2 regions of the Clostridium moutaii genome follow, and region 2 is predicted to be linked to the other one. Evidence: riboswitches for the same ligand, from Rfam matches in the RefSeq annotation. Region 2 holds a riboswitch; the other holds the start of a gene.

Region 1 (7,624 bases), on a different contig from region 2:
TTTTCACCGTGGGTGTATATTCTAACTGCTCCTTTTGCCTTCTTGGAATTTCTAAGTTCATTTAAGTATTTGGAAAGTCTATTTTCAATGGATTTTTTATCCCCAAATATGCCATAGTCTATTGCACATAAATAATGGCAGGTACCTGATCCCCCAGAACCATCTAGATGAACATAATTCCCGGTAGCGCCATCTGATAAAATTGCCGTAAATATTTCAACTGCCAGAGCGAAGCCATATCCTTTGTGTCCACCTGTTAATTCTTTAGAACCTCCCAGTGGAAGTAATCCTCCCCCCAGTTTTTTCGGCACATTGTACAATATGTCATAGGGATCCGTAGTGTCTTCTCCATCCTTATTTAATGCCAGTCCTAAAGGCAGAGGTTCCTGCTTTTTATTATAAACTTCAATTTTACCCCTTGTAACCACACTGGTAGCCATGTCCATTAGAAATGGGTAGGGTTCAGCTGGCATGGATAGGGCAATAGGGTTCGTGCCAAGCATAGCTTCCTTACCAAAAGTAGGAACTATAACAGCTGGGGAATTAGTCATGGATATTCCCATAAGCCCTGCTTCTTCTGCCATTTTGGCATAATATCCTGCAATACCGTAATGATTGGAGTTCCTTACGGAAACCATACCAATTCCAGAAGCTCTAGCTTTTTGTATAGCAAGGTTCATGGCCCTTTTACCTGTCAACTGTCCCATTCCTGCCTGGCCGTCTATAACCGCCGATATGGGCGTTTCTTTTATGATTTTTGGGCTGGAGTCTACTATTATTAATCCTTGCTTTATTTCACTGTAATATTTCACTAACCTTTGGATGCCATGAGATTCAATACCAAATAAATCCGATAATAGCAATACGTCTGTAATAGTTTTGCTATCCTCCTGACTGAATCCAAATTTTTCAAAGACAATATGGCATAGCTTTTTCAATCCTTCATATTTAACTTTTGAATATGACATTTTTAGCCTCCTATAATAATGTATTAAAAATCATATACATGTATTAAAGTGTTAGTATATAATTACATATTATAATAATATATTTTGCTGTTTAATTCCAGTGAATTTTAGATAGGAATAATATTTTTTAAATTATTGAGGTGAAATATTATGAATACCTGCAATATTATGTGCTTTCTTGATAATGACAATATTTTGAGGCATATTGAATTTAAAGGCCTGATGAAAAAAAATGAGAAATTGCAGATTTTAAAAGAGTATTTAACATAATTAGAGGTAAGTCAGGATACATTCGTGCCTTTGCAAAAATAGGGAAACAGTATGCTTTTATGCCCACTGCTCCCTATGTATTTCTGGATGAAAACAAATTTAATTCATGCTTTTTATTAAATTGACCATTTCGATAGCTGACAGTGCACAATCATAACCTTTATTGCCTGCTTTTGTACCGGCTCTTTCAATTGCCTGCTCGATATTTTCTGTTGTGAGCACACCAAAAATAACAGGAATGCCAGAGTTTAACGAAACCTGTGCGATACCTTTGGATACTTCATTGCATACATAATCATAATGTGATGTAGCTCCCCTTATTACTGCTCCCAGGCAAATAACTGCATCGTATTTACCTGACGCTGCCATTTTCGATGCAATTATAGGAATTTCAAATGCTCCAGGAACCCATGCCACTTCAATATCATCTTCATTTACGTTGTGCCTTTTAAGTCCATCTAATGCCCCATCCAGCAGCTTTGAAACGATGAATTCATTAAACCTTGCGGCAGCAATGCCAATTTTAATGTCTCTTGATACTAAATTTCCTTCATAAACTTTCATTTACTCGTTCTCCTTTAACATATTAATAATTTAAAATATGACCCATTTTTTTCTGTTTCGTTTTCAGATAAAAAGTATCGTATTGAGATGCTCTCATCTGAATTGGTACTCTTTTAACAATATTTATACCATAGGCAGACAACTGCTTTATTTTATCAGGGTTATTTGTCATTAACCGTATTTGGTTTACCCCCAAATCTTTCAGAATTTGTGCAGCAATATAATAATCTCTTAGATCTTCCTCAAAGCCAAGGGCAATATTTGCCTGAACAGTGTCTAAACCTGTATCCTGCAATGCATAAGCTTTCAATTTGTTGATTAGCCCAATGCCACGTCCCTCCTGGCTCATGTATAAAAGTATGCCCCTTCCTTCTTCTTCAATTTGAGTCATGGCCTTTGCATATTGCTGACCACAATCACAACGAACTGATCCAAAGGTGTCTCCGGTTAAACATTCAGAATGTACTCTGCATAAAACTGATCTGCCGTCTGAAATATCACCCTTCACAAGTGCAACATGGTGCTCTCCGTTAATTTTGTTGATATATCCATAAGCTGTGAATTCACCGTATTTTGTAGGCATTTTTGTATTTACCACTTGTTCGACAAACTTTTCTTTTTGCTTTCTGTAATACTGCAGGTCCTTAATTGTAATAAATTTTAAATCATGTTTTTTAGCAAATTCAATTAGGTCGTCAGTTCTCATCATGGTGCCGTCGTCTTTCATTATTTCGCAGCAAAGTCCACACTCTTTAAGTTTTGCCAATTTCATCAAATCAACAGTAGCTTCCGTATGGCCATTACGTTCTAGAACACCATAGTCTTTGGCAAGCAGCGGAAACATATGTCCCGGCCTGCGAAAATCTTCTGGCCTGGAATTATCTTCTACACATTTTAAAGCGGTTATGGAGCGCTCTGCTGCTGAGACTCCTGTGGTTGTAGTTATATGGTCAATGGATACAGTAAAAGCTGTTTCATGATTATCTGTATTGTTTGAGACCATTTGTGGAAGGTTTAATCTGGAAACCAGTTTACTGCTCATAGGCATACAGATAAGGCCTTTTGCATATGTTGCCATAAAATTTACATTTTCTTGTGTGGCAAACTCTGCGGCACAAATTAAATCTCCTTCATTTTCCCTGTCCTCATCGTCGGTGACTACTATAATCCTTCCCTGTCTAAGATCCTCTAAAGCTTCTTTAATTGTATTAAATTGAAACATAGTATTATCTCCTTTAAAATATTAAAATCCATTCTTCAACAAAAAATTCATGGTAATGTTACCTGGGTCAGTTTGTTCTGATTTGTCAATGGCTAAAAATTTTTCTATATATTTGCCTATAATATCAACCTCTAGATTCACAGTTTCTCCAATGCTTTTTTCCATGAAAGTAGTAGAATTTACTGTATGTGGTATGATTGATACTTGAAAACTATTTGTATCTGTTTTTACAACGGTTAAACTGATTCCGTCTATTGTAACAGAGCCTTTTTCCACAATATATTTCATTATATTTTTGGAAGTGGTTACTGTAACCCAAACAGCATTGTCATCTTGCCTTAAGTTGCTTATAATCCCTGTCCCATCTATATGTCCAGATACAATGTGACCGCCGAAACGTCCATTTATTGACATTGCCCTCTCAAGATTTACATTGGTTCCAGATTTTAAGGATCCTAATGAACTTCTATTTAAAGTTTCGCTCATTACATCTGCAGTAAAAATTTTGTTTTGAAAACTGCACACCGTAAGACATACTCCATTTACCGCAATACTGTCACCTTTTTTTAAATCATTAAATATATTGTCTCCTCGTATGTATAATCTTGAGGATCTTTGACCCTTTTGAACAGAAACAACTTTTCCTATTTCCTCTATAATCCCTGTAAACATTTATTCACCTCCTTTTACATGAAACTCCAATAAAATATCTTCACCTATAACAGTAATTTTTTTGTTATCAAGTCCAAAAGCGTCTTTGAGTCTGTGGATACCAATGCCACCCACAGGTGTTTTTGCCTGTGAACCTCCCAATATTTTAGGGGAAACATATGCCTGCACTTTATTTACAATGCCGCTGCTTAAAGCACTGTAATTTAGTGTAGAACCTCCTTCAAGTAATATGCTGTCTATATTTTCTCTGCCAAGCTTTATCATTAATGCATTTAAATCCAAATGCTTGTCTTTTTTAGGTGTTTTTATGATAAAACAGCCGCTGTCAATAAGCCGTTGTATCTTCCACGTATCTTCTGAATCAGTGGCAACATATGTTTGAAATTCTTTTGCCGTTTGAATAATTTTTGATGATGACGGTATTCTCAAATTAGTATCACATATGATGCGCTTTGGATTTTTCCCATGAGGCAGCCTGCAAGTAAGTAATGGATCATCTGCAATGACCGTATTAATTCCAACCATAATGGCCGAATATGTGTGCCTTGACATATGAACATGTTCTCTGGCTGCTTCTCCTGTAATCCATTTGGATTCTCCTGTACAGGTAGCAATTTTCCCGTCCAAAGTCATGGCATATTTCATTACAACGAAGGGAGTTTTTGTTTTGATATAGTGGAAGAATACTTGGTTTAATTCCATACATTCATTCTGAAGAATACCCGTTTTTATTTTGATGCCGTGTTTTTTTAAAATGTCAATCCCTTTACCGCTAACTAAGGCATTGGGGTCCTTTGTACCTATTATTACCCTGCTGATTTCATTTTGAATAATGGCTTCAGTGCAAGGGGGCGTTCTTCCCCAGTGACAGCATGGCTCCAGGGTAACATACATGGTTGAACCCTTTGGTGATTTTGTACAGGATGCAATAGCATTTCTTTCTGCATGGAGCTCACCGCATTTTTTATGATAACCAGTGCCGATTATTTCGTTATTTTTTACGATGACAGCACCTACCATTGGGTTGGGGCTTACCCATCCACGGCCTTTTTTAGCTAATTCTATTGCAATTTTCATGTAGTTTTCGTCCGTCACATATAACAGCTCCTTTTTGAAATAAAATAACGCCTTGAATATATTCAAGGCGTTTTAAAATAAAAGAGATATGTAGGTACATAATAAACTGGAATGATATACGCTGAAATAACAATGGGCTCTGAAATGAAAACATTTCAGAGCCCGAAATCACCAGTATATATACATACTATAAATATGCGAATACATAATAATCTTCTTTCATCCAGACTGTACTGTCGGCTTCGGAATTTCACCGAAATCATGCCTTGCGGCTCGTGGGCTATACCACCGGTAGGGAACTTCACCCTGCCCTGAAGACTGATATTTAATTTTTTAAATTATAGCATTTGACAAGTGAATTGTCAAATGCTAAACAATTTGCAGTTTATGTAATTTTACAACCACAAATCATATTTCACAATTGTTATATTTATTTGTATATTCTTTAATGTTTTGTTACAATAAAATTGTTCAGGACAAAGTTGGTGAGACATGGGGGAATATATTTTATTTTACTATTTGTATTTATAAAATAGAAAATAATGGGGGTAAAAATTGTGAATAAAATATTGAAAATAGGTAAAAAAAATTTTGAAATTGGTAGAAGAACTTATATTATGGGTATACTCAACGTTACACCAGATTCCTTTTCTGATGGAGGGAAGTTTAATAATTTAGAACTGGCAGTAGAGCATGCTAAAAAGATGGAAGCGGAAGGTGCAGATATAATAGATGTAGGTGGAGAATCCACAAGACCAAGTTATGAACCCCTAGGGCAGCAGGAAGAATTGGAAAGAGTTATTCCTGTAATAGGGACATTGACAAAATATATAAATGTACCAATTTCCATAGATACATATAAAGGAAAGGTAGCAGAAGAGGCAATAAAAGCTGGAGCATCTTTAATAAATGATGTATGGGGATTCAAAAGAGATCCATATATGGCTGAAGTGGCAGCTCATTATAAAGTGCCCTGTTGTCTGATGCATAATAGAAATAACACGGACTATAAGAATTTAATGGAAGACATATTAGATGATTTAACAGAAAGTATAAATATAGCTTTAAAAGCTGGAGTGAATTCAGAAAATATAATAGTAGATCCAGGTATAGGATTTGCAAAAAATTATGAACAGAATTTAAATGTCATGAATAATTTGGAGCAGCTTTCCAAGCTTGGATATCCAGTACTTTTGGGAGCTTCTAGAAAGTCAATGATAGGAAACACATTAAAGCTCTCAACGGAAGAAAGGCTGGAGGGCACTATAGCCACAACAGTAATAGGAATAATGAAAAAATGTGATTTCGTAAGAGTTCACGATGTGAAAGAAAATAAAAGGGCATCGTTGATGGCAGATGCCATATTGAGAAGATAATTGTATGGAAACTGTATTGTAATCTATTTTAGGTATTGTAGGGAGGGGAGTATTGAGTATTTATTACTCAGTATCTTATTATGATGGATGATAATAAAATTAAAAAAGCAGTAAAAATGATTATTGAAGCCATAGGGGAAGACCCTGAAAGAGAAGGGCTCCTTGAGACACCAGATAGAATTGCTAGAATGTACAAGGAAATATTTTCTGGATTAGGGCAAAGTCCTGAAAAGCATTTAAAAAAGGTATTTACGGTGGACAGTGATGATATAGTATTGGAAAAGGATATTGTATTTTATTCCACATGCGAGCATCATCTTATGCCTTTTTATGGTAAAGCTCATATAGCCTATATTCCCAATGGTAAAGTTGTTGGTTTAAGTAAATTAGCTAGAACTGTGGAAGTTTTTGCAAAAAGACTCCAACTTCAGGAAAGAATGACCATTCAAATTGCAGATTCAATAATGAAATATTTAAATGCAAAGGGAGTTATGGTTGTTATAGAAGCAGAACATATGTGCATGACTATGAGAGGAATAAAGAAACCTGGCAGTAAGACTATCACAGTTGCCACTAGAGGCAGATTTAAAGATGAACTTAAATTTAGAAGTGAAGTATATAAAATGATTAAAATGGAATAGAAAGTGGTGCTGTTTTTGAAAAAAATAAATGCCATTTTAAATAATAACAGATTTCGTGAATATTTAAATGAAATAAATAAGCTTGAAAAGCAGAGAGAGTTCTGCAAACACGATATTTCTCATCTGTTGGATGTAGCTAGAATTGCGTATATAATCACACTGGAGAAAGATGTTGATGAAAAAAAAGAAGTTATATATGCAGCTGCTCTTTTGCATGATATAGGAAAGGGGATACAGTATGAAAAAGGTATACCTCATGAGTTGGCAAGTGCTAAATTAGCAGCGGATATTTTAGAAGAATGTGGATTTAGCGGAGATGAGAAAAATAGAATAATAGATATAATATTGAATCATAGAAAAAAGGATCCTGATAATTTATTAAATAGTATATTTTATTCAAGTGATAAGTTTTCTAGAAATTGTTTTATATGCAGAGCTTTTTCTGAATGTAATTGGCCAGATGAAAAGAAAAATTTTATTATTAAATACTAATGGTTTTAAATGATGCGGGAGATGTTTGTAATGGATGTAATGTACATAAAGGATTTGGAAGTGTATGCATATCATGGAGTAAATCAGGCTGAAAAGGATATGGGGCAGAGATTCCTCATATCTTTAAAGATTTTTATGGATTTGAGTGAAGCGGCAAAGGAGGATGATTTGAATAAGACTTTAAATTATGCCGATTTATGCTGTCAAATAGAAGATGAATTTAAAAGGGAAAAATACAATCTTATTGAAAGAGCAGCGGAATCTTTAGCAAGTTTCATATTAAAAAAATACGAAATAGTAAATAGGGTAATAGTTAAGGTAAAAAAACCATGGGCCCCTATA
Region 2 (7,624 bases):
CTCTAGTATTTTTTTATGTTCCCTGCTCAATAAATCAAGCCATTTTTTATTGCATTTAATATCTATGTCCATGTTATGATTATTTACGGCCAAATAGGCATCTACTACGCCCATATTTTCAGTATTTATGGAAGCAGCTATTTTAACATTTGTGGAGTCTATTTTTTTGCCTTTTTTTCTTTCATCTTTAATCATAAGCTTGCATTGATAATCCTTATGATTCAAGTTAATAGGCAAATCCATATAATAATATGAATTGGAAATAGTGTTAAATATTTTAAAATCATTTATATTATTGTTTAATATGCGGACTATATTTTCATTGGTATCACCTTTACCGCTATTTTTCTGATCTAAGATTCCCTTTATAATATCTTTCATATCATCGGTTTTTATGTCTATCTGAGCTTTTATCTGTTTTTCAATTTGCTCTATATCATCTTGTTTTATCATGCTGTTACCATGAGAAATATGAGGCATGATCTTGTCTCTTACAAGAGAAGTCAAAATGCTGCCTAAATGATCTTTACCCATATTTTCTTGCTTGTTATCTGCTGATATGTTTTTATATATCTGTGTCTCATTGCCGGTTTCAATGGGTTTATTTTTTATACTGCTTTCTCCTTTTAAGGTCACCTCACCACTTTTTAAGGCTTCCCCACCTTTTAAAGTTTCAGCACCATTTAAGTCTTCCTCAGCATAAAGTTTTTGATTATCTGCCATGGTTTTCAAAGTATCCATTTTCACACTGCCATTATTTCCTCCGCTTTGCTGCATGATTGATTGGTTTTTATTAACATTCACACCGTTTTTATTAGTACTATCCATATTATTATCTTTTAAACTATTTAAGACATCTTCAACTTTATTCTGCAATTGAACATTTTCCCACTTATTTTGCTGGACAATTTGCTTTGGTAGAAGCTGTCCTAGGTTTTTAATCTCATTATATATAGTTCCCTGATTTTTAAATACACTGTTAAAACTTTTTATATTATTTTCACTTAATTCCATATTATTTTCCAAAAAAGTCAGTAAATCATCTCTACTCATACTTTTTAACTGGTTAAAAAAATTTTTAAGGGTAGTGCTTATAGAGCTACCCTTCTGATCGTTAAGTGATATATTTTTACTAAGTAAATACTTCTGTATAAATACATCTTCTTCCTCTGGGTTCTGCTTTATTTTATTTATAAAATCCAATGTACTTTTTATATTTGAAATATTATTTTTTGTAAGTGGTATATCACGCTTGACCATTTTATCTATGAGTTCATAATCTTCATTACTGAGATTATAATCATTTTCTTTAATAAAGAGGCTAATGGGATCCTTGTCACCATTATTATGATCTTGTTCTGGGTTAACAATTCTCAATTTAAGTTTTCCATTTTCAAATCCTTCTACTTCTAATCTTATCAGTTGGTTTTCCAATACATTTTGAAAATTTTCTATTTCCCCAGAAAACTGCCAGCCATCTAAGAGTTTTAAAAGTATTTCACCTGTGGACTTATTCAGTTGTACAACTCTAGCAGAAAATTTCTCTCCTATTTCAAAAGACAGTTTTGTGGATATCTTTCTGTTGTTCACATTATAGGTACTGTTTATATTCCATATTCCTGCCAAATTCATCACCCTTTATAATTTACTATAAAAATCTTCCCTTTAATCTATATATAATTTATCGTTCAAAATCCTTATTTCATAAATAAAAAAATCCGGGAATATCCCGGATCTTCTTATTATTAATTATTATACCCGTTAATTTTTATTTTCTGCCAGTTTCCCATCCTTTATCTGCTCCTGCTTCAATATTGGAGATACACTTTTATAAAGGACAAGTGTCAAGGCCGTAAGAGCTATTCCCTTTAACAGATTAAATGGAATAATAGCAAATAGTACCAATGTATTTAAATCCGTTATACTTCCATTTATCTTTCCTGCTACTGCTACCATTGCACTTATAGGGAAATTAAGTACTTTTTCATAAAGAGGAAGCAATATAAAATAATTTAATAGTGCGGCAGCTACCGACATGGTGATGGTTCCAACTCCCAGGCTGATCATAGCTGACTTTTTAGTCTTCTTTTTACTGTATATATACCCTGCTGTAAAAACTAAAACCGATCCTACTGCAAAGTTGGCAACTTCTCCTATGAAGGCAGTCTTTCCATCAAATATTCCATGAAGTATGTTCTTCAAAAATTCTATAGCAATTCCAGCCCCTGGTCCCAGTGCAAAAGTCCCCATTAAAGCTGGCAGGTCACTTATATCAATTTTCAAAAAGGATGGAAATATTGGAATCGCAAACTCTATAAACATAAGCAGAAACCCTACTACCCCTAATAATGACACCTTTATCAACCTATTTAATTTGTTACCTTTCATCGTTAACACCCTCCTAAAACATTGAGTATAATCTACCAGGTAAATAAACATAATAAAAAAACCTGATAAATAGAATATCAGGGCTAATAAACATTATATTTTCACTTCTTTCATCCAGACTTTACTGTCGGCCTCGGAATTTCACCGAATCATACCACTTGTGGCTCGCGGGCTATACCGCCGGTGGGGAATCACACCCCGCCCTGAAGATTATCTTTTAAATTTTCAAGTTCATTATAATACTTTTATCTATATATTGCAATACGTTTTTTTAGATCACATTATGAAAAATATAGTCTATTGGTATATAATTAAATTGTAAAATGCAAATAATACTATAAAAATATATAAAGTTGGGTGATGATAATATGAAACCTGTACACATGTTTGTTACAAGCTGGTGTCCTTATTGCAAACAGGCACTTTCATGGATGAATGAGCTTCAGAGCAAAACTCCCGAATATAAAAATGTAGATGTAAAAATAATTGATGAAGAAAAACAGCCTGAAATAGCTAAAAAATATGACTATTATTATGTACCTACATATTTTGTGGGAAATACTAAAATTCATGAGGGAGTTCCATCAAAGGAAATCATAAAAGAGGTTTTTGAAAAGTCCCTTCATTAGGAAAGATTATATTTATTAAAGGATTTAGTGTTTAAAATGCACTAAATCCTATTTTTCTCTATGGTATACTTAACCTTTGTTCCATTTATTTCATGCTGAGAGAAATCCTCTTTCTCTTTTCATCAACATCAAGTACGGTTACCTTCACAACGTCTCCAACCTGTACTACATCAAGTGGATGTTTTACAAATTTATCAGAAAGCTGACTTATATGCACCAGGCCATCCTGATGTACTCCAATATCCACAAAGGCACCAAAATCAGCTACATTTCTAACTGTACCTGTAAGCACCATTCCAGGTTTCAGCTGGTTAAGATCTATAATACCAGTTTTAAGCACTGGTTTTGGAAGTTCCTCTCTTGGATCTCTCCCTGGTTTTTTTATCTCTTTTATTATATCTTCCAAGGTAGGTACACCTACCTGCAGCTTTTCAGAAAGAGTTCCTATTCCCACTTTCTCAACTCGGTCATCTATATGGGAAATACCTGAATTTTTAAGATCTTCTGCGGTATAACCAATAGTCTCTAAGAGCCCTCTTGCTGCATTATAGGATTCTGGATGCACCGATGTGTTGTCTAAAGGATCACTGCTTTCCATTACCCTCAAAAAACCGGCACATTGCTCGAATGCCTTGTCTCCAAGCCTTTTCACCTTTAAAAGCTCTTTCCTGTTTTTAAATTTACCATTTTCTTCTCTATAAGCCACAATATTAGCTGCTATAGTTGAATTTATTCCTGATATATAAGATAAAAGAGCCGGTGTTGCTATATTCAAATCCACTCCTACACTGTTTACACAGTCTTCTACTACACCCTTTAAGGATTCATCCAATTTTTTAGGAGTGACATCGTGCTGGTACTGTCCTACCCCTATGGATTTAGGATCTATCTTCACAAGTTCTGCCAGTGGATCTTGAAGCCTTCTGCCTATGGATATGGCCCCTCTTAAAGATACGTTTATGTCTGGATATTCTTTTGCTGCAAGTTCGGATGCAGAGTAAATAGAGGCTCCTGCTTCAGATACTATTACATAATAAAGTTCCCTATCTTTCTCTTCTTTTACTTCTTTTATAAGCCTTCCAATGACTTCTTCAGATTCCCTGCTGGCAGTTCCATTCCCAAGGGATATTACATCTACATGACATTTATAGACTAAGTCTTTAAGTTTTCTTATAGAGCCTTCTATGTCATTTTGAGGTGCAGTGGCATAAACTATAGCAGTATCAAGCAGCTTACCTGTATCATCCAATACCGCAATCTTACATCCATTTCTAAAACCAGGATCATAGCCAAGTACATTTTTACCTTTTATAGGAGGCTGCATTAAAAGTGCCTTTAAATTTGCCTTAAATATTTTTATTGCCCCTTCTTCTCCCTTGTCTGTAAGTTCTGATCTTATTTCTCTTTCAATGGAGGGATAAATAAGCCTTTTGAGAGAATCCTCCACACTTTTCTCTATATACGTATCAGTTGTACTGTTGCCTTTTAGGCATTGATTTTTCAGATAGATAATTATATTGTCCATATCACAGGTTATTTTTACCGATAAAACCTTTTCCTTTTCACCTCTGTTTATTGCAAGTATTCTATGGGCAGGAATGGACTTTACAGCTTCTCTATAATCATAATACATTTCATAAGGAGTTGGTTCCTTACTTTCACCTTTAGTTTCAATTATGCCGCTGTCATGGACAAATTTCCTTATCCACTTTCTATACTGCGCATTGTCTGAAACAACTTCACTTATTATATCTACAGCACCATCCAGTGACTCATCTGCTGACTTTACTCCCTTTTCTTCATTTATAAATTGTTTTGCATATTGTTTTATATCCTCTTTAAAGTCTCCACTTAAAATGACTTTTGAAAGTGGTTCCAGTCCCTTTTGTTTTGCAATAATAGCTCTAGTTCTTTTTTTAGGTTTATAAGGTCTGTATATGTCTTCAACCTCTGTAAGTGTGGTGGATTTTTCTATTGATTTTTTTAAATTTTCTGTAAGTTTATTCTGCTCTCCTATTATCCTTATTATATCTTCCTTCCTGATTTTAAGGTTTCTAAGATATGTAAGTCTTTCTTCAAGTTTTCTTAAGATCACATCACTCATGCTTCCAGTGAGCTCTTTTCTATATCTGGCTATAAAAGGTACAGTGTTCCCCGAATCTAAAAGTTCAATTACATTATTTATGTATTTTTTATTTACATCCAGCTCTAAAGCCAATGTATTTATTATATTATCCATGTTTTCCTCCTGATAGCTTTTTGTTTGAAATAATATAGCTAAAAATATATTACAACAGTTATATACATTTTGGCAAATTAATATATTTATAAAGACATTAATTGAAGGGGTTTATTTATAATGAAAAATTTCATACTGCATTTACTTTTGACTGTATCATGCTTAATCTGCTCATTAAGTTTTCAATATTGCTATTTTATAACTCCCCTGAATTCAAATGAGGTAAAAGACAACATATCCTATTTATCTTCTGACTCATTTAAAGGCAGGCTTGCCGGAACTTTGGAAAACTATGAAGCAGTTAACTTTATAAAAAATTATTTTGAAAGCCAGCACCTTACTCCATATAAAAGCAACTATCTGGAAGGTTTCAATGTTCTTTATCCCAGAAGAATAGCTGGCACACCCTACCTTAGAGTACTAGATAAAAATGGTTTCATAATAAAGCAATATAACTACGGTGTGGATTATAAAGAGGATATGTTAAATTTTAAAGATAATAACATATCTTTTAAAAAAGCTGATATTCTCATGGAAAGAGGGAATAACTTTCAAATACATAAGGATAACAAATATTTTATATTCTACAATCCAGAGGATGATAATCTGAATTTCAGAAGTTCCTTTATTGCAAACTCCAGCCAGAATATGTATATAATGATAAAAAGACAAACTGCACAGGATATAAAAAAATATGTGGATTCAGGATGTGAAATCAGTTGTTTTATACCTTTCGAAAACAAATCAACTTCCATATACAATATAATAGGATACATAAAAGGGAAAAAACCAAATCTTCCGCCTCTTGTTTTATCTGCACATTTCGACCATCTTGGTACTGATTTATCCGGCAAAGTATACAGTGGTTCACTGGACAATGCATCCGGTACTTCCTTTTTACTTGGACTTGTAAAATATATAAACTCTCTTGGAAGACCAGATAGGAATATAATAATTGCATCTTTTAATGCAGAAGAATTTGGATGTCTGGGGTCAAAAGAATTTGTTCAAAAATATTCAAATGATCTAAAAGGAAGTAAAGTAATAAATTTTGACATGATAGGAAGCAATAAAAAGATACCGCTTACTATAATGGGCGGCAAATGGGATACAAAAAACTCGAATTTTATAAATGAAATAGCTAATTTATGCCGCAAAAATAAAGTGGACTTTAAATATACTTTTGAAAACTGCAGTGACCACGAATATTTCAGAACTTATAATATAGATGCCGTAACCCTGTCAGATGAGGATATGTCAAAAATCCATACGCCTGAAGATAAAGATCGGTATATAAATACACAATCCATCGATAGATGTTTTAACATAGTCTCAAAGGAAATCAAGAATTATGCTTTTAAGGATAATTTCTATGTTTTGTATTGCCGCAATTTATTTATACTATCCCTCATAAGCCTACTTATAATATCCAAGTTATGTATTAGCAGAAGTTTTTAGATGATTTTTCCTGGATTCAATAAAAAACACTATGCCAATAGTAACTAAAAATATAATTAAACCGCAGCTGAAAAATCCAAATCTTCCACCGAATTTTTCCATTACTATACCTGCAAAGGCACTCCCGAGAGGGGTGCTTCCTATATTTAAAAGAGAATATATACTCATTACCCTTCCTCTATACTCATCTTCAGTATTAAATTGAAGTATGGTATTGGCCTTGTTTAAGAAGATAAGATTAAAAAATCCTATTAGTATAAAAATTATACCTACAGATACATAGCTCCTTGTAAATAAAGTTATTATCTGCAAAATGGCAATTATAAAAGAATCTATAATAAGATAGTATTTATTCCTGATTCTTCTGCCTTGCCCTGCCATAAACATGGCTCCAAAAAGAGATCCTAGTCCTATAAGGCTTAGAAATAAACTATAGACTTTAGAACTGCCATTCATAACTTCTTTTGCAAAAACAGGCACAATAACATTGCTGTTAAATGCAAAAGTACATACTATAGCCATTATAAACATGGTAGATACAAGTATTCTCTTATTCATTGTATATATTATGCCGTCTTTGAGATCCTTAAACAGGCTGGATTTTTTATTTTTAACTACAGGATTACCTTTGGTCTTTATTTTAACTACACCATATATTACGGGTATGAAGCTAAAAGCATTTACCAGAAAGCACTGAAGCACTCCAAAGTCATCCATAAGTATTCCTGCTACTGCAGGTCCAATTATACGTGACATATTAAATATAGTGGAATTTAGAGATATTGCATTGGGTAAATCACTTTTTCCCACAAGTTCAATGAAAAAAGACTGCCTTGTAGGCATGTCAAAACTTGTTATAATTCCATTTACAGCAGCCAGCGCTGCAAGTATCCAATATTTGCTATCATCA

What was found. Region 2 has a riboswitch for FMN ahead of AB8U03_RS03475 (ECF transporter S component). Riboswitches for the same ligand answer to the same signal wherever they lie in the genome.
Region 1: linked by a shared signal. The riboswitch ahead of ribD (bifunctional diaminohydroxyphosphoribosylaminopyrimidine deaminase/5-amino-6-(5-phosphoribosylamino)uracil reductase RibD) and the one ahead of AB8U03_RS03475 (ECF transporter S component) in region 2 are both predicted to bind FMN.

The regions. Positions count from the first base shown of each region.
Region 1 covers NZ_JBGEWD010000008.1:173,852-181,475, forward strand. The annotation lists gene AB8U03_RS10230 (Ldh family oxidoreductase) at 1-968, opposite strand, end outside; gene ribH (6,7-dimethyl-8-ribityllumazine synthase) at 1,338-1,802, opposite strand; gene AB8U03_RS10240 (bifunctional 3,4-dihydroxy-2-butanone-4-phosphate synthase/GTP cyclohydrolase II) at 1,825-3,024, opposite strand; gene AB8U03_RS10245 (riboflavin synthase) at 3,046-3,696, opposite strand; gene ribD (bifunctional diaminohydroxyphosphoribosylaminopyrimidine deaminase/5-amino-6-(5-phosphoribosylamino)uracil reductase RibD) at 3,697-4,791, opposite strand; FMN riboswitch at 4,981-5,096, opposite strand; gene folP (dihydropteroate synthase) at 5,343-6,149, shown strand; gene folE (GTP cyclohydrolase I FolE) at 6,233-6,790, shown strand; gene AB8U03_RS10265 (HD domain-containing protein) at 6,797-7,282, shown strand; gene folK (2-amino-4-hydroxy-6-hydroxymethyldihydropteridine diphosphokinase) at 7,313-7,624, shown strand, end outside.
Region 2 covers NZ_JBGEWD010000002.1:157,356-164,979, forward strand. The annotation lists gene AB8U03_RS03470 (hypothetical protein) at 1-1,632, opposite strand, end outside; gene AB8U03_RS03475 (ECF transporter S component) at 1,762-2,388, opposite strand; FMN riboswitch at 2,487-2,603, opposite strand; gene AB8U03_RS03480 (glutaredoxin family protein) at 2,757-3,017, shown strand; gene AB8U03_RS03485 (Tex family protein) at 3,103-5,256, opposite strand; gene AB8U03_RS03490 (M28 family metallopeptidase) at 5,377-6,714, shown strand; gene AB8U03_RS03495 (MFS transporter) at 6,691-7,624, opposite strand, start outside.